DNA from 2 places in the Carnobacterium iners genome. Region 2 is predicted to be linked to the other one. Evidence: a T-box and tRNA genes for the amino acid it is inferred to sense, from the RefSeq annotation. Region 2 holds a T-box; the other holds one or more tRNA genes.

What was found. The T-box of region 2 lies ahead of ileS (isoleucine--tRNA ligase). A T-box ahead of a tRNA ligase gene usually reads a tRNA of that ligase, here a tRNA-Ile.
Region 1: it has a tRNA-Ile gene. The T-box ahead of ileS (isoleucine--tRNA ligase) is inferred to sense a tRNA for this amino acid. The anticodon was not compared.

What each region holds. Positions count from the first base shown of each region.
Region 1 covers NZ_FXBJ01000002.1:53,676-64,639, forward strand. The annotation lists gene B9Y54_RS00345 (hypothetical protein) at 99-905, shown strand; tRNA gene B9Y54_RS00350 (tRNA-Glu) at 976-1,047, opposite strand; tRNA gene B9Y54_RS00355 (tRNA-Ile) at 1,065-1,138, opposite strand; tRNA gene B9Y54_RS00360 (tRNA-Gly) at 1,149-1,219, opposite strand; tRNA gene B9Y54_RS00365 (tRNA-Phe) at 1,226-1,298, opposite strand; tRNA gene B9Y54_RS00370 (tRNA-Asp) at 1,313-1,385, opposite strand; tRNA gene B9Y54_RS00375 (tRNA-Met) at 1,424-1,496, opposite strand; tRNA gene B9Y54_RS00380 (tRNA-Met) at 1,564-1,636, opposite strand; tRNA gene B9Y54_RS00385 (tRNA-Ser) at 1,658-1,747, opposite strand; tRNA gene B9Y54_RS00390 (tRNA-Glu) at 1,789-1,860, opposite strand; tRNA gene B9Y54_RS00395 (tRNA-Ser) at 1,877-1,964, opposite strand; tRNA gene B9Y54_RS00400 (tRNA-Ile) at 1,987-2,060, opposite strand; tRNA gene B9Y54_RS00405 (tRNA-Gly) at 2,069-2,139, opposite strand; tRNA gene B9Y54_RS00410 (tRNA-Asp) at 2,144-2,216, opposite strand; tRNA gene B9Y54_RS00415 (tRNA-Met) at 2,252-2,324, opposite strand; tRNA gene B9Y54_RS00420 (tRNA-Ser) at 2,346-2,435, opposite strand; tRNA gene B9Y54_RS00425 (tRNA-Ile) at 2,497-2,570, opposite strand; tRNA gene B9Y54_RS00430 (tRNA-Met) at 2,591-2,664, opposite strand; tRNA gene B9Y54_RS00435 (tRNA-Ala) at 2,692-2,764, opposite strand; tRNA gene B9Y54_RS00440 (tRNA-Pro) at 2,776-2,849, opposite strand; tRNA gene B9Y54_RS00445 (tRNA-Arg) at 2,893-2,966, opposite strand; tRNA gene B9Y54_RS00450 (tRNA-Leu) at 2,973-3,061, opposite strand; tRNA gene B9Y54_RS00455 (tRNA-Gly) at 3,110-3,181, opposite strand; tRNA gene B9Y54_RS00460 (tRNA-Thr) at 3,185-3,260, opposite strand; tRNA gene B9Y54_RS00465 (tRNA-Leu) at 3,270-3,354, opposite strand; tRNA gene B9Y54_RS00470 (tRNA-Lys) at 3,393-3,465, opposite strand; tRNA gene B9Y54_RS00475 (tRNA-Val) at 3,467-3,542, opposite strand; rRNA gene rrf (5S ribosomal RNA) at 3,566-3,681, opposite strand; rRNA gene B9Y54_RS00485 (23S ribosomal RNA) at 3,771-6,691, opposite strand; rRNA gene B9Y54_RS00490 (16S ribosomal RNA) at 6,895-8,452, opposite strand; gene B9Y54_RS00495 (GNAT family N-acetyltransferase) at 8,922-9,461, opposite strand; gene B9Y54_RS00500 (glucose-6-phosphate isomerase) at 9,622-10,964, opposite strand, start outside.
Region 2 covers NZ_FXBJ01000002.1:2,270,797-2,281,760, forward strand. The annotation lists gene macP (cell wall synthase accessory phosphoprotein MacP) at 1-185, opposite strand, end outside; gene B9Y54_RS10890 (NUDIX hydrolase) at 202-762, opposite strand; gene B9Y54_RS10895 (5-bromo-4-chloroindolyl phosphate hydrolysis family protein) at 1,002-1,706, shown strand; gene B9Y54_RS10900 (toxic anion resistance protein) at 1,729-2,937, shown strand; partial or broken gene nrdD (anaerobic ribonucleoside-triphosphate reductase) at 3,520-3,831, shown strand; gene B9Y54_RS10910 (GlsB/YeaQ/YmgE family stress response membrane protein) at 4,548-4,799, shown strand; gene B9Y54_RS10915 (hypothetical protein) at 4,882-5,325, shown strand; gene ileS (isoleucine--tRNA ligase) at 5,409-8,189, opposite strand; T-box leader at 8,297-8,518, opposite strand; gene B9Y54_RS10925 (DivIVA domain-containing protein) at 8,521-9,147, opposite strand; gene B9Y54_RS10930 (YlmH family RNA-binding protein) at 9,224-10,006, opposite strand; gene B9Y54_RS10935 (YggT family protein) at 10,025-10,315, opposite strand; gene B9Y54_RS10940 (cell division protein SepF) at 10,339-10,818, opposite strand; gene B9Y54_RS10945 (YggS family pyridoxal phosphate-dependent enzyme) at 10,859-10,964, opposite strand, start outside.

The DNA.
Region 1 (10,964 bases), 2.2 Mb from region 2:
CTAAATAAATATTTTAAATGATAGCCTATCTTTATACTGTGCTCTTGCTTTATTTTTGGTAAGATAGAGGTAGCACATTCAGCGAAAGGGGTCTTACAATGCACCAATCTTTACCAACAAAAATAAAAGCTTTTTTTTTCCACCCACTTTTCCTTATTTTCATTAGTCCCTTAGCTTATATTTTAATTGGAACTATTTATGCAGCACAGCTTTCAACTGTAAATTCATTACTAGTTATCGGACTTTATCTTTTTATTCTAATGAATCAATTTTTAGAAAAAATCATTGCAACTGAATTTCAAAAAGAGAACAAAAAAATAAAAGCTTCTTTATTAATTATTGAAGCTATCAATCTACTAATCATTAGTTCTCTAACTTTATCTTCTCACCTTTTAATTGGATTACTACTAGTGTTCTACAGTATCCTTATCCAAGGACAGATTTATTTTAAAGAAAATGATTTGAAGTGGCTACTGATTAGCATGAAAGCTATTTTTAAAGGTGGTATTCTAACCTATATTAGTTTCTTTATTCAATTATTTTTTATTCCTAATACTATCTTTTTATGGAGCGTTCCTTCAATTCTATTAGCTTTAATAATAGAATTAACTGATCACACGATTAAAGCAAAACAACCAGAATCACTAAAGAAAAATCGCCTCCTAGCTCTGAGCTTACTCATTTTTTTGTATATAAGTAGTATTTTTATTTTATCGCTATCTTTTAGTTACTTTTCTCTCTTATTGCTAATAAGTTTGCCCACCGCATGGAACTTACTTTCTCTTTATCGAGCATCAGCTCGTACAAAATCCTTTTCAATAAAGCTCAAGCAACTAAACCTATTTGCTATTATCTTTTTGTTTCTATTTGCTTTAGTTATTAGTACTAAAACTTTCCTACAATAATAACTCCTATTAAAAAAAAAGAAAAATCAAGCCCCTTCTACTTGGACTTGATTTTTCTTTTATTCTATTATGACCCGTACGGGATTCGAACCCGTGATACCGCCGTGAAAGGGCGGTGTCTTAACCACTTGACCAACGGGCCTTTTAACTAGATAATAATGGGCCTAAATGGACTCGAACCATCGACCTCACGCTTATCAGGCGTGCGCTCTAACCAGCTGAGCTATAGGCCCATAAAAAAAAAGCGGGTGACGAGAATCGAACTCGCATCAACAGCTTGGAAGGCTGTGGTTTTACCACTAAACTACACCCGCAAAAAATGGCCCGGGACAGAATCGAACTGCCGACACCTTGAGCTTCAATCAAGTGCTCTACCAACTGAGCTACCGGGCCATATATTTAATTAACGGTCTCGACGGGAATCGAACCCGCGATCTTCTGCGTGACAGGCAGACATGTTAACCCCTACACCACGAGACCATTTTTAATATAATATCATATTGGTATTATGATATTTATTGCGGGGACAGGACTTGAACCTGTGACCTTCGGATTATGAGCCCGACGAGCTGCCAACTGCTCCACCCCGCGATAATAATAAGTAAAAAATTTCTAACAAAGCTAAACTTTTCTCTCTTAAAAAATAGAGTGAAAGTAATTGCGGGGACAGGACTTGAACCTGTGACCTTCGGGTTATGAGCCCGACGAGCTGCCAACTGCTCCACCCCGCGATAATATTAAATTTGTAACTAAGGAGGATAAGAGATTCGAACTCTTGCGTGCTTTTACACACCTGACGGTTTTCAAGACCGTTCCCTTCAGCCAGACTTGGGTAATCCTCCATCTGAAAAGCAATAATTTAAATTTATTAAGTTAAATCACATGACCCGTACGGGATTCGAACCCGTGATACCGCCGTGAAAGGGCGGTGTCTTAACCACTTGACCAACGGGCCTTTATAAAAAACGAAACGGAGAAGGAGGGATTTGAACCCTCGCGCCGCGTTAACGACCTACACCCTTAGCAGGGGCGCCTCTTCAGCCACTTGAGTACTTCCCCAAAATTAAAAAATAAAATTAAATGGGCCTAAATGGACTCGAACCATCGACCTCACGCTTATCAGGCGTGCGCTCTAACCAGCTGAGCTATAGGCCCATAAAAAAAGCGAGTGACGAGAATCGAACTCGCATCAACAGCTTGGAAGGCTGTGGTTTTACCACTAAACTACACTCGCAAAACGGTCTCGACGGGAATCGAACCCGCGATCTTCTGCGTGACAGGCAGACATGTTAACCCCTACACCACGAGACCTTTTTGCATATACCAAATTTATTCTATGGTATTCATTGCGGGGACAGGACTTGAACCTGTGACCTTCGGGTTATGAGCCCGACGAGCTGCCAACTGCTCCACCCCGCGATAATATTAAATTTGTAACTAAGGAGGATAAGAGATTCGAACTCTTGCGTGCTTTTACACACCTGACGGTTTTCAAGACCGTTCCCTTCAGCCAGACTTGGGTAATCCTCCATTTATTAAAATAAATAGTCCCTTTAATATAAAAGGTAATCAATCAATACAAAATGATTAATGGACCTTGCAGGACTCGAACCTGCGACCGGACGGTTATGAGCCGTCTGCTCTAACCAACTGAGCTAAAGGTCCAAGATCTTTTTAAATTGTAATAGCGGCGAAGGGGATCGAACCCCCGACCTCCCGGGTATGAACCGGACGCTCTAGCCAGCTGAGCTACACCGCCAAAATAAGTCTTAAAAATTTAAATAAGTGGAGCCTAGCGGGATCGAACCGCTGACCTCCTGCGTGCAAGGCAGGCGCTCTCCCAGCTGAGCTAAGGCCCCAACATTTAAAATCGGGAAGACAGGATTCGAACCTGCGACCCCTTGGTCCCAAACCAAGTGCTCTACCAAGCTGAGCTACTTCCCGTACGTTGAGTCATTCTGGAATTTCCATTTTAATTTAAATGAAATGCACCCAAGAGGAGTCGAACCTCTAACCGCCTGATTCGTAGTCAGGTACTCTATCCAATTGAGCTATGGGTGCAATATATGGTGCCGAGGGCCGGAATCGAACCGGCACGATGATCACTCACCGCAGGATTTTAAGTCCTGTGCGTCTACCTGTTCCGCCACCCCGGCATTTTGAACAAGTTACGATTGTTACATCGCTTACTAGATGACCTAGTAAGCGGAAGACGGGGTTCGAACCCGCGACCTCCACCTTGGCAAGGTGGCGTTCTACCACTGAACTACTTCCGCTAATGGTGCCGGCTAAAGGAGTTGAACCCTCGACCCTCTGATTACAAATCAGATGCTCTACCAACTGAGCTAAGCCGGCTTGAAAATATGGTGCGGGTGAAGGGACTTGAACCCCCACGTCTTTCGACGCTAGATCCTAAATCTAGTGCGTCTGCCAATTCCGCCACACCCGCTAAAATATGGCATAACTAGTCATTTTAATGAATAGTTATGAGTCATGCAGGATTCGAACCTGCGACCCTCTGATTAAAAGTCAGATGCTCTACCAACTGAGCTAATGACTCATGGTGGAGGTTGACGGGATCGAACCGCCGACCCTCTGCTTGTAAGGCAGATGCTCTCCCAGCTGAGCTAAACTTCCATATGAGAAAAAAACTATTAGATGCGCGGCAGCGTCCTACTCTCACAAAGGGAAACCCTTCACTACCATCGGCGCTAAGAAGCTTAACTACTGTGTTCGGCATGGGAACAGGTGTGACCTTCTTGCCATCGCCACCACACATCTTTTAGTTATAAGAGAACGTTGTTCTCTCAAAACTGGATAGTGTTTAACTATAAGACAATAAAACCGTTTCTTCATCGTTTAAAAATGGTTAAGTCCTCGACCGATTAGTATTGGTCCGCTCCATACATCGCTGTACTTCCACTTCCAACCTATCTACCTGATCATCTCTCAGGGGTCTTACTCACTTACGTGATGGGAAATCTCATCTTGAGGGGGGCTTCACGCTTAGATGCTTTCAGCGTTTATCCCGTCCACACATAGCTACCCAGCGATGCTCTTGGCAGAACAACTGGTACACCAGCGGTGTGTCCATCCCGGTCCTCTCGTACTAAGGACAGCTCCTCTCAAATTTCCTGCGCCCGCGACGGATAGGGACCGAACTGTCTCACGACGTTCTGAACCCAGCTCGCGTACCGCTTTAATGGGCGAACAGCCCAACCCTTGGGACCGACTACAGCCCCAGGATGCGATGAGCCGACATCGAGGTGCCAAACCTCCCCGTCGATGTGGACTCTTGGGGGAGATAAGCCTGTTATCCCCAGGGTAGCTTTTATCCGTTGAGCGATGGCCCTTCCATACGGAACCACCGGATCACTAAGCCCGACTTTCGTCCCTGCTCGACTTGTAGGTCTCGCAGTCAAGCTCCCTTCTGCCTTTACACTCTACGAATGATTTCCAACCATTCTGAGGGAACCTTTGGGCGCCTCCGTTACACTTTAGGAGGCGACCGCCCCAGTCAAACTGCCCGTCAGACACTGTCTCCCAGCCAGATCATGGCTGAGGGTTAGAGTGGTCATACAGCAAGGGTAGTATCCCACCATTGCCTCCACCAAGACTAGCGTCCTGGCTTCATAGGCTCCTACCTATCCTGTACAAGCTGTACAAACACTCAATATCAAACTGCAGTAAAGCTCCATGGGGTCTTTCCGTCCTGTCGCGGGTAACCTGCATCTTCACAGGTACTATAATTTCACCGAGTCTCTCGTTGAGACAGTGCCCAAATCATTACGCCTTTCGTGCGGGTCGGAACTTACCCGACAAGGAATTTCGCTACCTTAGGACCGTTATAGTTACGGCCGCCGTTTACTGGGGCTTCAATTCTGAGCTTCGCTCGAGAGCTAACCCATCCTCTTAACCTTCCAGCACCGGGCAGGCGTCAGCCCCTATACGTCATCTTTCGATTTAGCAGAGACCTGTGTTTTTGATAAACAGTTGCTTGGGCCTATTCACTGCGGCTGACCAATTGGTCAGCACCCCTTCTCCCGAAGTTACGGGGTCATTTTGCCGAGTTCCTTAACGAGAGTTCGCTCGCACACCTTAGGATTCTCTCCTCGACTACCTGTGTCGGTTTGCGGTACGGGCAGATTGTTTCTAACTAGAAGCTTTTCTTGACAGTGTGACATCGGGAACTTCGATACTTAATTTCTCTCCCCATCACAACTTGTCCTTAATAGAGGCAAGCATTTGACTCACCTCAAGACTTGTTGCTTGGACGCACATATCCAACAGTGCGTATTCCTTAGCCTACTGTGTCCCTCCATTGTTCAAACAAAACAAACTGGTACAGGAATCTCAACCTGTTGTCCATCGTCTACGCCTATCGGCCTCGACTTAGGTCCCGACTAACCCTGGGAGGACGAGCCTTCCCCAGGAAACCTTAGTCATTCGGTGGACGGGATTCTCACCCGTCTTTCGCTACTCATACCGGCATTCTCACTTCTAAGCGCTCCACCAGTCCTCACGGTCTAGCTTCGACGCCCTTAGAACGCTCTCCTACCATAGAACCTAAGTTCTATCCACAGCTTCGGTGTTATGTTTAGCCCCGGTAAATTTTCGGCGCAGGGTCACTCGACTAGTGAGCTATTACGCACTCTTTAAATGATGGCTGCTTCTGAGCCAACATCCTAGTTGTCTAAGCAACCCCACATCCTTTTCCACTTAACATAAACTTTGGGACCTTAGCTGGTGGTCTGGGCTGTTTCCCTCTCGACTACGGATCTTATCACTCGTAGTCTGACTCCCGGATATAAATCAATGGCATTCGGAGTTTATCTGAATTCGGTAACCCGAGAAGGGCCCCTAGTCCAAACAGTTGCTCTACCTCCATGATTCTAATTCCGAGGCTAGCCCTAAAGCTATTTCGGAGAGAACCAGCTATCTCCAAGTTCGATTGGAATTTCTCCGCTACCCACACCTCATCCCCGCATTTTTCAACATACGTGGGTTCGGTCCTCCAGTGCGTATTACCGCACCTTCAACCTGGACATGGGTAGATCACTTGGTTTCGGGTCTACGACCACATACTCATTCGCCCTATTCAGACTCGCTTTCGCTACGGCTCCGTCTCATCAACTTAACCTCGCATGGGATCGTAACTCGCCGGTTCATTCTACAAAAGGCACGCTATCACCCATTAACGGGCTCTAACTACTTGTAAGCACACGGTTTCAGGTGCTGTTTCACTCCCCTTCCGGGGTTCTTTTCACCTTTCCCTCACGGTACTGGTTCACTATCGGTCACTAGGGAGTATTTAGCCTTGGGAGATGGTCCTCCCGGATTCCGACGGAATTTCTCGTGTTCCGCCGTACTCAGGATACTGATCAGAGTGAACAAAGTTTCAGTTACGGGGCTTTTACCCTCTTCGGCGGACCTTTCCAGGTCGCTTCTCCTACTTCGTTCATTTATGACTCTATGTGTTCAGTCCTACAACCCCAGAAAGCAAGCTTTCTGGTTTGGGCTATTCCCGTTTCGCTCGCCGCTACTCAGGGAATCGATTTTTCTTTCTCTTCCTGCAGGTACTTAGATGTTTCAGTTCTCTGCGTCTACCTCTATTGACCTATGTATTCAGTCAATAGTAACACCCGATAAAGAGTGTTGGGTTTCCCCATTCGGAAATCTCTGGATCAAAGCTTACTTACAGCTCCCCAAAGCATATCGGCGTTAGTCCCGTCCTTCTTCGGCTCCTAGTGCCAAGGCATCCACCGTGCGCCCTTATTAACTTAACCTATGGTCATGTTAACTATTCCATTCACCCTAAGGTGAAGAAATACATTAAAAAATAAAACGCGATGTTTTCTTGGTTTCTTGCTTTTCTTACATGTTAAACACTATCCAGTTTTCAAAGAACAACTACTTACTTTCTGAGAAGATTAGACCTCTCAAAACTAAACAAAGTAAAACAACTGTGACGGTTCCGTTATATCCTTAGAAAGGAGGTGATCCAGCCGCACCTTCCGATACGGCTACCTTGTTACGACTTCACCCCAATTATCTATCCCACCTTAGGCGGCTGGCTCCCAAAAGGGTTACCTCACCGACTTCGGGTGTTACAAACTCTCGTGGTGTGACGGGCGGTGTGTACAAGACCCGGGAACGTATTCACCGCGGCGTTCTGATCCGCGATTACTAGCGATTCCGGCTTCATGCAGGCGAGTTGCAGCCTGCAATCCGAACTGAGAATGGCTTTAAGAGATTAGCTTGACCTCGCGATCTTGCGACTCGTTGTACCATCCATTGTAGCACGTGTGTAGCCCAGGTCATAAGGGGCATGATGATTTGACGTCATCCCCACCTTCCTCCGGTTTATCACCGGCAGTCTCACTAGAGTGCCCAACTGAATGCTGGCAACTAATAATAGGGGTTGCGCTCGTTGCGGGACTTAACCCAACATCTCACGACACGAGCTGACGACAACCATGCACCACCTGTCACTTTGTCCCCGAAGGGAAAGCTCTATCTCTAGAGTGGTCAAAGGATGTCAAGACCTGGTAAGGTTCTTCGCGTTGCTTCGAATTAAACCACATGCTCCACCGCTTGTGCGGGTCCCCGTCAATTCCTTTGAGTTTCAGCCTTGCGGCCGTACTCCCCAGGCGGAGTGCTTAATGCGTTAGCTGCAGCACTGAGGGGCGGAAACCCCCCAACACTTAGCACTCATCGTTTACGGCGTGGACTACCAGGGTATCTAATCCTGTTTGCTCCCCACGCTTTCGAGCCTCAGCGTCAGTTACAGACCAGAGAGTCGCCTTCGCCACTGGTGTTCCTCCATATATCTACGCATTTCACCGCTACACATGGAATTCCACTCTCCTCTTCTGCACTCAAGTTCTCCAGTTTCCAATGACCTTCCCCAGTTGAGCTGGGGTCTTTCACATCAGACTTAAAGAACCGCCTGCGCTCGCTTTACGCCCAATAAATCCGGACAACGCTTGCCATCTACGTATTACCGCGGCTGCTGGCACGTAGTTAGCCATGGCTTTCTGGTTAGATACCGTCAGGGGATGAGCAGTTACTCTCATCCTTGTTCTTCTCTAACAACAGAGTTTTACGATCCGAAAACCTTCTTCACTCACGCGGCATTGCTCCGTCAGACTTTCGTCCATTGCGGAAGATTCCCTACTGCTGCCTCCCGTAGGAGTCTGGGCCGTGTCTCAGTCCCAGTGTGGCCGATCACCCTCTCAGGTCGGCTACGTATCATTGCCTTGGTGAGCCATTACCTCACCAACTAGCTAATACGCCGCGGGTCCATCCATAAGCGGTAGCCGAAGCCACCTTTCATCTGTCTGCCATGCGGCAATCAGAATTATGCGGTATTAGCATCCGTTTCCGAATGTTATCCCCCACTTATGGGCAGGTTACCCACGTGTTACTCACCCGTCCGCCACTCCTCTACTATCGAGTGCAAGCACTCAATAGTAGAAGCGTTCGACTTGCATGTATTAGGCATGCCGCCAGCGTTCGTCCTGAGCCAGGATCAAACTCTCATAAAAGTTGAAACAACCCGTTAGGATTGTTTCGCTTTTTAACGATGCTTGAAGCTCATTAAAATGACTTGCTAGCGAATAATTATTCACTTTGTTTCTTTTGGTTCGACCCTTGGCCGAACCGCCGTTCACAGTTTGTTGTTCTACTTTGTTCAGTTTTCAAAGGTCTAATTTGTTTGCGTTGTCGTTTTGACAACTTCTAAATACTACCAGAAGCCATTTAATTTGTCAATACTTTTAGATAAATATTTTTTATTAATGTATATTTATTCAATATTGATTTCCTCGTTCAACACGACTTCAATATATTATCATGAATGGTTATTCATTGTCAAGCACATCATCTATGTTTTTTCTTTAATGCTTTATCTCATTATTCTGTTGCACAACTTGTGTAACAACTTCTATTAATATAACAAGTTTATTAATATTGGTCAATAGAAAAACAGCTTTTTTTCTTTTTTAGGCCAATCTTTTAATTAAATGAATCTAAATCACATTGATAGAGATGAAAATCTTTTTTTTCACCGTCTGCTATCCTATCTATTTTCTTTCCAACATAAGTGAATCCAATATCTTGATACAGTTTGTTCAAGTAGGCATTATCTGCTATACAGTCTAAACGTATTGCTGAATTTTTTTTCTTTTTAGCATAAAGTTTCGCTTCAGATAAAAGTTGTTTTGATATCCCTTGTCCTGAAAAACTACGTTGAACAGTTAGACGATGCAAATATACATAAGCATCACTTGAATCTTTACCCCAAAATTCTTCATCCCATTCACTTTGATGGTTCCATAAAACAAACATCCCTGCTAGTTGATCATCAATCCTGCCAATAAAAACTTCGCCACGCTTAATAGCTTCTGAAGTATTATGCCTGTCTTCACCTTTTAAAATTCCACTCCATTGCTTTGAGCCTTTTGTTTGTAACCACTGTGCAGCTTGTTGCAACATTTCTTTGATGAACGGTTCATCTTTTAGCTCAGCTCTTCGGACAACTAATTTTCTAGTCATATTTTTCCACTTCCAGTCTATTATATAGTAGTAAATCTATTATCTTCTATTAAAAAAAATAAAAAATCCTGATTATAGGTACAGTCAAGGCAATCAATGACTAGATTAGTTGCTGCTTGCCTTGACTATACGACATCAGGATTCGTATTTATTCGTTATTTTATAGACGTGCGTTTAATTCTTTTGCTAATTCTTCAAATCCAGGCTTACCCAATAGAGCAAACATATTTTTTTTGTAAGCTTCTACTCCTGGTTGATCAAATGGGTTTACCCCATTTAAGTAACCAGAAATACCGACTGCTATTTCAAAGAAATACATCAAATAACCTAAAGTATAAGCATCCGTTTCAGGAATCGTTACAAGCAAGTTCGGTACGTCTCCATCAGTATGAGCTAACAAAGTGCCTTGGAAAGCTTTAGTATTAACAAAGTCGATTTCCTTTCCTTGCAAATAACCCAATCCATCTAAGTCATCAGCCGTTGTTGGGATGACCAATGTGTGTTTAGCTTTATTTACTTTAATAATCGTTTCAAAGATATTTCTTTGTCCATCTTGAATGGTTTGTCCAACGGAATGTAAATCAGTGGAGAAGTTTGCACTTGCCGGAAAAATACCTTTTTGATCTTTTCCTTCTGATTCGCCGAATAACTGTTTCCACCACTCTGAGAAATATTGTAAGTTTGGTTCGTAGTTAACCAATATTTCAGTTGTTTTGCCTTTACGATATAGTGCATTACGAATAGCTGCATATTGGTAAGCTTCATTTTCTTCTAACTTATCGCTGCTAAAAGCGTCTACTGCATCTGCTGCACCCTGCATCAAAGCATCGATATCTGCTCCACTTGCTGCAATAGGCAATAAACCTACTGCTGTTAATACTGAAAAACGTCCGCCGATGTCATCTGGGATAATGAAAGATTCATATCCTTGTGCATTAGCTTCTTCTTTTAAAGCACCTTTTGCTTTGTCTGTTGTTGCATAAATTCGTTTTTTAGCTTCATCTTTGCCATATTTCTTTTCTAACATTTCTTTAAAGATACGAAACGCGATTGCTGGCTCTGTTGTTGTACCTGATTTTGAAATGATATTTACAGAAAAATCTTTGTCTCCAATAACATCAATCAAGTCGCTTAGATACGATGAACTAATACTATTACCGGCAAAGAAAACTTGCGGCTGTTTTCTATCTTCTTTAGGAAGAACGTTATAGAATGAATGATTTAAAAAATCTAGTGCCGCTTTAGCACCTAGATATGATCCACCAATACCAATAACCACTAAAACTTCTGAATCATTTTGGATTTTTTTTGCTGCAGCTTTGATACGAGAAAATTCTTCTTTATCATAATTTTTAGGCAAGTCAATCCAACCCAAATAGTCACTTCCTGCACCTGTTCCCTTACGCAACATTTTATCCGCAGTAGTCACTTGCTGTTGCATATTTGAAATTTCATGTGCTTGAACAAATTTGTCGATTTTTGAATAGTCAAATTTAATGTGTC
Region 2 (10,964 bases):
AAAAGTTTATCAATACTTCGGTATTTTTCATTTTCTGTTTTTCTACTCTTTAAAGATTTATCTTTTTTTTCTAATTTTTTTTGATAATCTTTTTCAACTTTATCTCGTTTTTTGCTTCTTTTTTTTCTTTCTTTTTTTTCTTTTTCCTTAATTTCTCGCAATTCAGCTCTTGTTTTTTGATCCATTTTTTTGTTCACAACCTCATCTATTCATTTGTTCCAATTGTCGTTTCATCTTCCAATAAAAAAGAGCAAATACTGTTTTAGCATCAATTATTAATTTTTCCTCATAAGCAGTCCATGCTTCTTCAAAAGATAAGGTTGTAAGTTCAATAAACTCATCTTCATCTTGTGCAAGAGGACATTCTATTTTTGTCAATTCTTCAGCTCGATAAATGTATAAGAGTTCATTTGAAAACCCAGGTGATGAATAAAATGATGTTTCTAGTTCAAAAACTTTGGCCTGGTAACCTGTTTCTTCTTCCAGCTCTCTTTTCCCAGTTTCTATTGGATTTATATCCGTTTTATCAATTATTCCTGCTGGTATCTCTAGTATCGTTTTTTCAATTGCTTTACGAAATTGCTTAACAAAAATCATTTTTCCATCTATTGTAAAAGGCATTATTGCAACTGCGCCAGCATGCTTTACTAGTTCACGAGTTGATTTTTTTCCGTTTGGTAGAAGTACTTCATCTACCCAATATTCTGTAATTTTTCCTTTGTAAATACAGTCGCTTTTAATCGTTTCTTCTTTAAATTTCATTATATTTCCTCCTAATTATTATAGATATCGTCTTTCTTATCATACCGTGCTAGAATTACTTTATCAATATTGAAATTATAGTCTTATTTGCAACTTTTAAGTAAATAATTTGATTACTGACAGCTAGAAAGAGAAATCAACCTTAAGTCTGATGGGCCTTTTGTATGCTTATATGATAAAATAAAGATATACAATAAACTGAACGATGAAATCAAAATAAAATTATGGAGTGATTTAAGATGAATGATTTTTCTAAAAATATTATCGCCGTACTACGTTATACTTTTACTAGTGTCTCTACAATTCTATTTTTTTTACTTTTAGTCTTTATTTTTAATTTAGATTTTTGGTGGTCCCTGATCATTAGTATTGCACTCGGCAGTGTCTTTTTCTACATGCAAAATGATAATGAAACCAAGAAGCCATCCACTAAGCTAAAAAAAGTATCTGCTGAAAAAGAAAATTTTTATAAATCTAATGGTTTAAATAAAGAAGAAATGAATTTCTTTAGAGAAACAATGTATCTTGCGAAAACTCAAATTTTAATTTTGGAAAGAAACATGTACTCTATTTCAAAGTTAACGGCTATCGAAAAGCGCAACAATACTTTACACCTAGTTAAATCTTTATTCAAAGAGATTACAGAAAATCCGCGTCGTTTAAATGAAGCTAACAAATTTCTTTATGTTCATTTATCCTCTTTAGTTGATTTGACAAATAAATATATTGAAATTGATCAACATGAAGTTAAAAGTAAAGCAACATATGATGTACTCAATGAGAGCGCACTAACTATAGACGAAATGTGCCACTTAATTGCAGTAGACTATGTCGCTTTTAAGTCAGAGGATTTCGATGATATGAGTATTGAGGTAGAACTTGCAAAAAAAACAATTGAGCGAGATAGTACAGATTTTGAAATAATAGAAAACCAAGAATTATAAGATTGCCCAAGGAGATGAAAAAATGGTAGATGACATGTCAAGAAATAATCTTTCAATTAAAGAAGTAAACTCTGAGTTAAATGAATTGTTATCAAATCCTTTTGGAGATGCTAGTTTAAATAAACTTTCTGTAAAAGATTCAGTTGAAAATGATATGGTTGAAACCGAAAAAGTTGATCGTTTAATTAACCGATTACCAGAAGAACGTCAGAAACAAGCTAGAGATTTAGCTGAACAAATTGATGTTACAAATATTCAATCTGTTATGAGCTATGGAGCTGCTGCACAACAAAAATTAGGTGAATTTTCCCACGCTATGCTAAATCAAGTTCAAAATTCGGATACAGGTGAAATAGGTGATTCCTTAAACGATTTGATGTTTCGCCTGAACGAAGCTAATCCTGAAGACTTAAGAGCGGAAGACAATAATGTTTTCAAAAAAATATTTGGACGAGTCAGAAAATCAATCTATGAAATGACAGCAAAATACCAAAAAATTGGTGCACAAATTGATAAAATTAGTGTCAAGTTAGATAAAGAAAAAAACGCTTTAATTAGTGATAATCTTATGTTAGAACAACTTTATCAAAAAAATAAAGACTATTTTGATGCTTTGAATATTTATATCGCAGCTGGCGAGCTTAAAATTGACGAGCTAACTACTGCGTTTATTCCTGAAGCTATCAAGAGCGCTGAAAATAGTTCAAATCAGATGGATGTTCAAATTGTTAATGACTTAAATCAATTTTTAGATCGCTTAGAAAAAAGAACCTATGATTTGAAACTAGCTCGTCAGATGACCATTCAGCAAGCTCCTCAAATACGTTTAATCCAAAATACGAATCAAGCTTTAGCAGAAAAAATTCAATCTTCTATCAACACAGCTATTCCCCTTTGGAAAAATCAAATTGCAATCGCGTTAACCTTATTGCGTCAAAAAGATGCTGTTACCGCTCAACGACAAGTATCAGAAACAACAAATGACTTATTAAAAAAAAATTCAGAAATGTTAAAAATATCTACTATTGAAACAGCAAAAGAAAATGAACGTGGCATCATTGATATTGAAACGTTACAACAAACTCAAAATGATTTAGTAGAAACTTTACAAGAAACATTGCAAATTCAGAAAACAGGTCGTTTAAAGCGAAAAGAAGCTGAAATTGAATTATCTGTTATGGAAGATTCTTTAAAAAATAAGCTTCTCGAGTTGACTAGCGATCAATCTTAAATAAAAGGAGAATAAATCTCTTCCTTATTTGCGATGATATAGCGAATAGGAAAGAGCTTTATTTTTTTATATCATATCTATCAAGTTTCTTTCTTATATTTTTGAATAGCGGTACAATAAATAGTGTATATTTAAACCTGTATATGATGATTATTTCATTTTCTTAAAACAACTGTTGATACAGGCGAGAAATAATATAATAAATATTAAGATAAAAAATTATGATATATCTAAACATGTTACCCCGTATACTGTTATAGTTATTAAGTGTGACGGACAAGGAACGTTATTTCAATAAGAAAAAATCTACCACTCGCTTATAAAAACAGATGAAACCCAACTAACTACTTCCAAGAATAACTTTAATCAAGAATTACTTAAAAAAGTTAATAAAATTACGATAAAACTGATTCATTTTTACGTCATTTTAATAATAAAAAGATAAGTGTTTATAAAATAAGAGAAACTATTTTTCAAGTACTAATGAATTAAAATACTTTAAATTTAGCCAATGCCTATATGGATTTCAAAATTCAAAAATCAATTAATCGTAAAAATGAGGCAGATATCAATTGAGCTTTTAATACTAATAAAGATACTGCAGTTTTTGATCCTCAGAGAAATTTGACTATTAGAGTTGTAGGAAAATCTATTGATCTACACCTGTTACCTGAACATGCCCATAATGCTTATCGAAAAGGGGCATGATAACCACTGCCATAATTTAGATTACCACCCCTACTTTACTATGATTAATTACTGCCTGATTGATTTTGAACATATACTATCTGAAGGATTCAAAATTAGAAATGTAGAAGTAAAAAGTCCGAAACTTATCCAAACAGCTGCTATTCAAATGGCTAAATTATTGCAAACATTGCTTCTAGTTACTACGATGAATATAGTGTTGGTAGAATAGCTCTTTATGCAAAACTGAATTTTAAAAAGTACCTTGCAGAAGCCGTTAAATGGACAGATGATTCTGACCAAAGAGAACTATGGGTTCTTCAAGCAGCTAAAAAGGATATCTACGAAGATATGAAGAGCTTAGAATATGAAATTAACACCTTTTCTCTTCTAATGGTCAAACACGCTTTACCACTCCAGAATACTGTACAAATAGTTTCCATTATAAAGTCACAAAAAATGCTACAGATCTTATATTTTTTTGTCCTGTAAAGTATTATTTATCTACTTTCTTGGGCACAGTTTTCGTCAATCCTTTATCAAAATGAGTAAAAGAAATCTTTGGCTAAACTAAAGATTTCTGGGCTTGGACTCGTTATATATAGAAAGAAGTGATACTAGAATAATAGGATAAACTTGAATCACTTTCTTATATCGATGAACGATACGAAATTGACAAACAAGACTTAATTCTTAAGTTTAGGGGTAGTTCAAATCAACAAATTAGTGATGTCCAAGAACCTTTGTAGTCTCAAGTAATCATCTTATGGACTAGCCCACTAATTGCTAAAGATTAATTTTTCTATAATAAATTTCACTATCCAATGCATATTGCTTGAAATGTGAACGAATTATGTCTATAATAGGAACAGTGATAGAGTAATAGCTATATTACTTACTTATATATATAGAAGGAGGAAATCATAATGGGATTTATTTGGTCATTAATTGTAGGTGGCGTTTTAGGCGCTGTAGCAGGAATGATTTTAGGCAAGGACGTACCGGGAGGAATCATCGGTAATATTATCGTAGGATTCATCGGTTCATGGATTGGCTCTTCATTATTTGGTAGCTGGGGTCCAGTTATCGGTGGTTTTGCTATCTTACCTGCATTAATTGGTGCTGTAGCACTAATCTTTATCTTTTCACTTATTATGGGAAGACGTAAAGGCTAATTGTAGTTTATTATTTGACTAAAACTCTTTGAGAGAAATCTCAAAGAGTTTTTTTAACTAATCTAAATAAAGGAGAGTTAATATGTCATTAAATCATTATTCGATTACTATAAATGCTCCATTCAATAACTCCTGTGAGAGGATAAAAGAGCCTTCCTTTTGGTTAACTTTTTTACCAGGATTTGATCAACTCACTAGTATTTCAGAATCTATCTATTTAATAGATTTATATTTATCTTTGGGGCCTGTTTCACGTAAAGCGTTGTTAACATTTAAATTTAAACCAGAAACAAAAATGACTGATGTCCTCTTTACTTTTTCTTCATCAAATAAAAGCGTATCAGGTCTTGGCCAACTAACCATTTCGCAATACTCTGAGAATGCTATTCAGCTAAAAGTCTCTTTAGATCTACAATTAAAAGGAAAGAAAAGTTTGCTCCTTACTCCTCTCTTGCCTTCTGTTAAAGAATCATGGGCTAAAAATATTTTAAATCAAGTAAAATTTTCTTTAGAGAACGAGCAATAAAAAAACTTCTTACACTATCATTTAGAAAATATTTTCTAAATGATTTATAAGAAGTTTTTATTATTTAAGATAATTAATTTATTTTATTGTTCTGGCACAAGAGCTTCTGGGAAATTCTTTGAAACAATGTCTGCACAACGTACGCAAAGAGTTGGGGCTATTTCATTTGTTCCTACGTCTTCTTTGATTGCACGACATCTTTCACAAGTCTCCCCATGAGCATGTTCAACTACAATAGCCAATGAATCAAATTGTAAAGCCGTTTCTGGTGCATCTTTTTTGTCTTCTGCAATTATTAAGTCCGATACAATTAATAATTGTTCTATATTACTATTTAATGCTGTGAATAAATCTCTTGTTGGTATAGTAGGATAAATAGTTAACTTAGCTTCAAAAGACTTACCAATTTCCTTATCATTACGTGCCTCTTCTAATGCCTTTTGAACATCTTGACGAATAGTCATAAATGCATTCCACATGTCCATTAACTCTGTTTCATTTTCATAAAATTCAACTTGTGGCATTTCAGCTAATTGAACAAATTTCTCTTTTTCACCTAATAGACTCCAAATTTCTTCTGCTGTATGAGGCAAAATAGGTGTTAATAATTTAGTTAATTTAACAAGCACTGTATGGAAGACCGTTTGCATTGCTCTACGTTCATAAGAATCCTCTGCTTCAATGTAAACAACGTCTTTTGCAAAGTCTAAATAGAACTGAGATAAATCGACGGTACAAAAATTATTGATTAATTGATAGATTGCTGGAAATTCATATTTTTCGTAATTCATTTCTACTTTTTCAACAAGTTTATTTAATCGAACCATCATATATTTATCTACTGAACGTAAATCATCAAACTCTATAGCATGATTTTGTGATTTAAAATCAGATGTATTCGCTAATAAAAAGCGCATAGTATTACGAATCTTACGATATACTTCTGAAACTTGTTTCAAAATCTCATCACTTACACGGACATCTGCTTGAGAATCAACACTTGAAACCCATAAACGAATGATATCGGCACCCATTTGTTTCGTTACTTTATCAGGAGACATTGTATTACCAAGCGATTTACTCATCTTGCGCCCATCACCATCTAACACCATTCCTTGAGATAAAACAGTTTTATAAGGTGCTTCACCATTGATAGCAATACTAGTTGTGATACTAGAGTTGAACCAACCACGATATTGATCTGAACCTTCTAAATACATGTCTGCAGGAAACGATAAGTTGTTTCTTCCTTTTAAAACTGCTTCATGTGATGAACCGGAATCAAACCAGACATCCATTATATCTTTTTCTTTAGTAAAGACATTGTTTGGACTAGAAGGATGTGTAAATCCTATAGGCAATAAATCGACAGCTTCACGTTCAAACCAAACATTTGAACCAAACTCACCAAATAGTTTTGCAATATGATTTGTTGTTTCTGGCGTAATAATAGGCTCATTATTTTCACCATAAAAAATGGGTAGTGGCACACCCCACGCACGCTGGCGAGAAATAACCCAATCGCCACGATCGCGAACCATATTATAAAGACGTTGCATGCCCCATTGCTGAGTCCAATTCACTTTTTTAATCGCTTCTAGAATTTCTTCTCTGAAAAGATCAATGGAAGCAAACCATTGTGGTGTTGCACGGAAAATAACCGGTTTTTTTGTACGCCAGTCATGAGGGTAACTATGCATAAAGAAATCTAATTTTAACAAAGCGTCTTTTTCTTTCAAAATATCTGTAATAATTTTATTCCCTTTATCATAAAATACGCCTTCTAAACCAGGAGCTTCATCTGTAAAACACCCTTTATCGTCAACTGGTGATAGAACACCTAATTTATATTTTTGTCCAACGATGTAGTCATCATCACCATGTCCAGGAGCTGTATGAACTAATCCAGTACCTGCTTCTAATGTAACATGATCTCCTAAAATAACTAATGATGCTCGATCATACATAGGGTGCTGAGCTGTCATTAATTCCATATCTTTCCCTTTAAGTTCACTAACGATTTCTACGCTTTCCCAACCGATTTCTTGAGTTACTGCATCAACTAAATCTTTCGCTAAAACGTATTTTTTTCCGTCAGCTAAGATAACCACATAGTCATATTCTGGATGAACCGCGATACCTAGATTTGATGGAATAGTCCAAGGAGTTGTTGTCCAAATAATTAGTGAGGTAAACTCATCAATCAACCCTTTTCCATCAATAATCTTAAAAGCAACATAAATACTTGCAGATTTGACGTCTTTGTACTCAATCTCTGCTTCAGCTAAAGCGGACTCGCTTGAAGGAGACCAGTAGATTGGTTTTAACCCTTTGTATATATAACCTTTTTCAGCCATTTTACCGAAAACACGAATTTGCGCTTCTTCATATTCAGGTGTCAACGTAACGTAAGGATTATCCCATTCACCTGCAACACCTAAACGCTTAAAATCATCTCGTTGTTTATTGATTTGTTCCCATGCATAATCTTCACATAATTCGCGAAATTTAGCCACAGACATTTCTTTACGTTTAACACCCTTATTTGTTAAGGCTTGCTCTATTGGTAAGCCATGTGTATCCCATCCTGGTACATAAGGAGAACGAAAACCTGTCATTGATTTGTAGCGAACAATAACATCTTTACTAATTTTATTTAAGGCATGACCAATATGAATATTCCCATTAGCATATGGAGGTCCATCGTGTAAAATAAAAGTGGGTTTATCTTTATTTAGCTCTTGTCGTTGGCCGTAGATATCTTTTTCTTCCCAATCTTTTTGCCATTCTAGTTCGCGTACAGGTAAATTACCACGCATTGGAAAAGCTGTTTTTCCTAATTGCAACGTTTCTTTCATTTTCATTTTTTATTCCTCCATTTTTTCTGTATATTATTTTAACTATATGCTACTTTTAATCTACGCTTTTAATTTAAACGATAAATTTAGAATAAAAAAAACACTTCGCCCTAAAAAGGGACGAAATGAATTCGTGATACCACCCAAGTTCAGGAAATGAACATTGCTCTTATTCCTCTCAAGTAATTATTAACGGTAATTAGCCGGCTAATTTTAATAGATTATTCAAATTAGCACTCTTGGAGGATCTTACAATAAAATAGACTGTTAGACTTTCACCATTTCTAACTCGCTAAAAGTATATTATTGCTTTCTGTTCCAATCATCGTCTTAAGTTCTATGGTAACTCAATTGCCGGTGTCATACCTTCAATATTTTGATTTTCATTATCTTCTAACTCTTCATCATTTACTATTTCTGTCATCTCTTCTTGATCTTCACCATGTTCAATTTCAAAAAATAGTGCTCTTAAAGTTGGGATTTTTAATATATCATCTTGTAAAGGTTTTAAAATATCTTCCCATTCTTCATTTTTCACCATTTCTAACTGAGATTCAAGCATCAATTGTAATCGTTGTTTAAAAATTTTACTTTGTTTTCTTAGTTCATCTGTCTCAGTTGCAATTTTTTTAGCTTTATCAACTGCTTCATCGAGTAAACGATTTGCATTTGTTTCAGCCTCTAAACCAATTAACTCTGCTTCTTTTATAGAATTCTCTTTTAAACGATCTGCAGCATCTTGGGCCACAATAATAGATTTATTCAAAGCATCTTGTAGATTATTATAATGTGTTACTTTTTCTTCAGAAAATTTTAAATTTTTCTCTAATTCTCGATTTTCTTTCAAAACCATTTCATAGTCTTTAATAATCTGATCCAAATAATCGTTCACTTCGTCTTGGTCATATCCACGCATCTTGACACGGAACTCTTTGTTATGTATATCCAAAGGAGTTAACACCATTTAAGACACCTCCATTATCTGATTTTTTATCTTTAATTTGACACTAATGATTTACTACTATAATACCTAAAGTAGCTTACTTATGCAAGACTCCAAATTTTATACGCCATTTATCTTTTTTTGTCTTTCCTTCTATTTCTTGAACTTGTAAGCGACCAAATCCACGTACAGAAACAATATCTAAAATACCTAATTCAAAATCTGGTTGGGTTATTTCTGACCAATTTAATTTAATTTTCCCGGATTCAATCATTTGTTTTGAGCGTTGTCTAGAAATATTAAACAGGTTAGCAACAATCGTATCCAAACGCATGGAAGAAACGGTCTCTTGAACGATTGTCCAACTATCAATTGGTTTCAAAATATCTAAATACGTTTTTTCTACAAATCTAATAGTGACGTTACCTATTTTTTCGATTTGAATTTGAACAAATGATTTCATACTATCACTAATGAAAAATTGCCAACGTTCGCCATCAGAAATAATATCTCCAAAATAATCTCTTTTCAAACCTGTTGAAAGTAATGTTCCAAGGATTTTACCATGAGATAATTTTGTAAATTTAATAGGATAGCGTATTTCGAAAAGAGATACTTCAAAATCTTCTTGTTTAGGAATAAAGTATTCGGGACATATATATAATCTATTTCTTTCAGCCATTTGATAACCACCAAAAGAATAGATTTTTATTCCACTTCTTTTACCAACAATTGTTTCCACTATATAGACTTGTCTGGGATCTAAAAAATTTGTTAAATACGGCGTATATTGATCTTCGCATTCTCTAACCCAACCGGTAACTTGATCAATAAAAGGACGCTCTTCTTTTCTAAAATGTTGATAAACATTTTCTATCATCAGAACACCTCCCTCCGGTTAGAAGCCTAAAATTACTCTTGCTATTATTTGATAAAGTGAGAATAATCCTCTTTGGGCTAAATTTAATACGACTATAGCTACAATTCCAGAAAAACTAATCATACCAATTGGAGGGATAAAACGTCTAAAAAATCCTAAATACGGTTCACAAAGTCGAACAATAATTTGTCCGATTTTTGATTGATAAGCTCCCGGAAACCAAGACATCAAAATGTAGATAATAATAAGAGTCGAATAAGCTTGAATCAATCTCGATAAAATAAGGTAAATAAAATATAATATATCCATAGCGTTTAAAGTATCCCTCTTTTCTAATATAAATCTTTTTCACGCATAATATCTGTTAGTGCACCATCAATGTCTACACTTTCAGGAGTACATAAAAATATTTCATTGCCAATCCGCTGAATGTCTCCACCTAAAGCATAAACGGTGCCTGTTAAAAAATCTACAATTCTTTTTGCTTGTTCTTCATCCATCCGAAAAAAGTTCAATACAACGGACTCTTCTCTCAACAAAATATCTGCTATTTCTTGTACTTCCGAGTATATTCGAGGTTCAATAATTGTAATTTTAGCTTGTTTTGTTGAAGTTTGCTGATTAAACGAAACAACTTTATTATTCGCTTTCTCTCGCTTAGTATTAATAATAGGAATACTTTTATCATTATCCTGTGACGTTCTGGATTCTCCACTTCTAGAAGAAGAGGGAATTCCTTGATCATAAATTGAGTCCAACTCGTCTTCCTCGTCTAATTCAAAAAAACGACTAAATTTATTTTTTATTCCCATTTTAATCCTCCTTAATGAAAAATGGTGCTAACAGAGCCAGTTACTCTTGAAAAAACAAACTACCTATCCTGATATAAGTTGCCCCTTCTTCAATAGCGATTTGGTAATCTCCACTCATCCCCATACTAAGTTCTGCACAAGGAGCG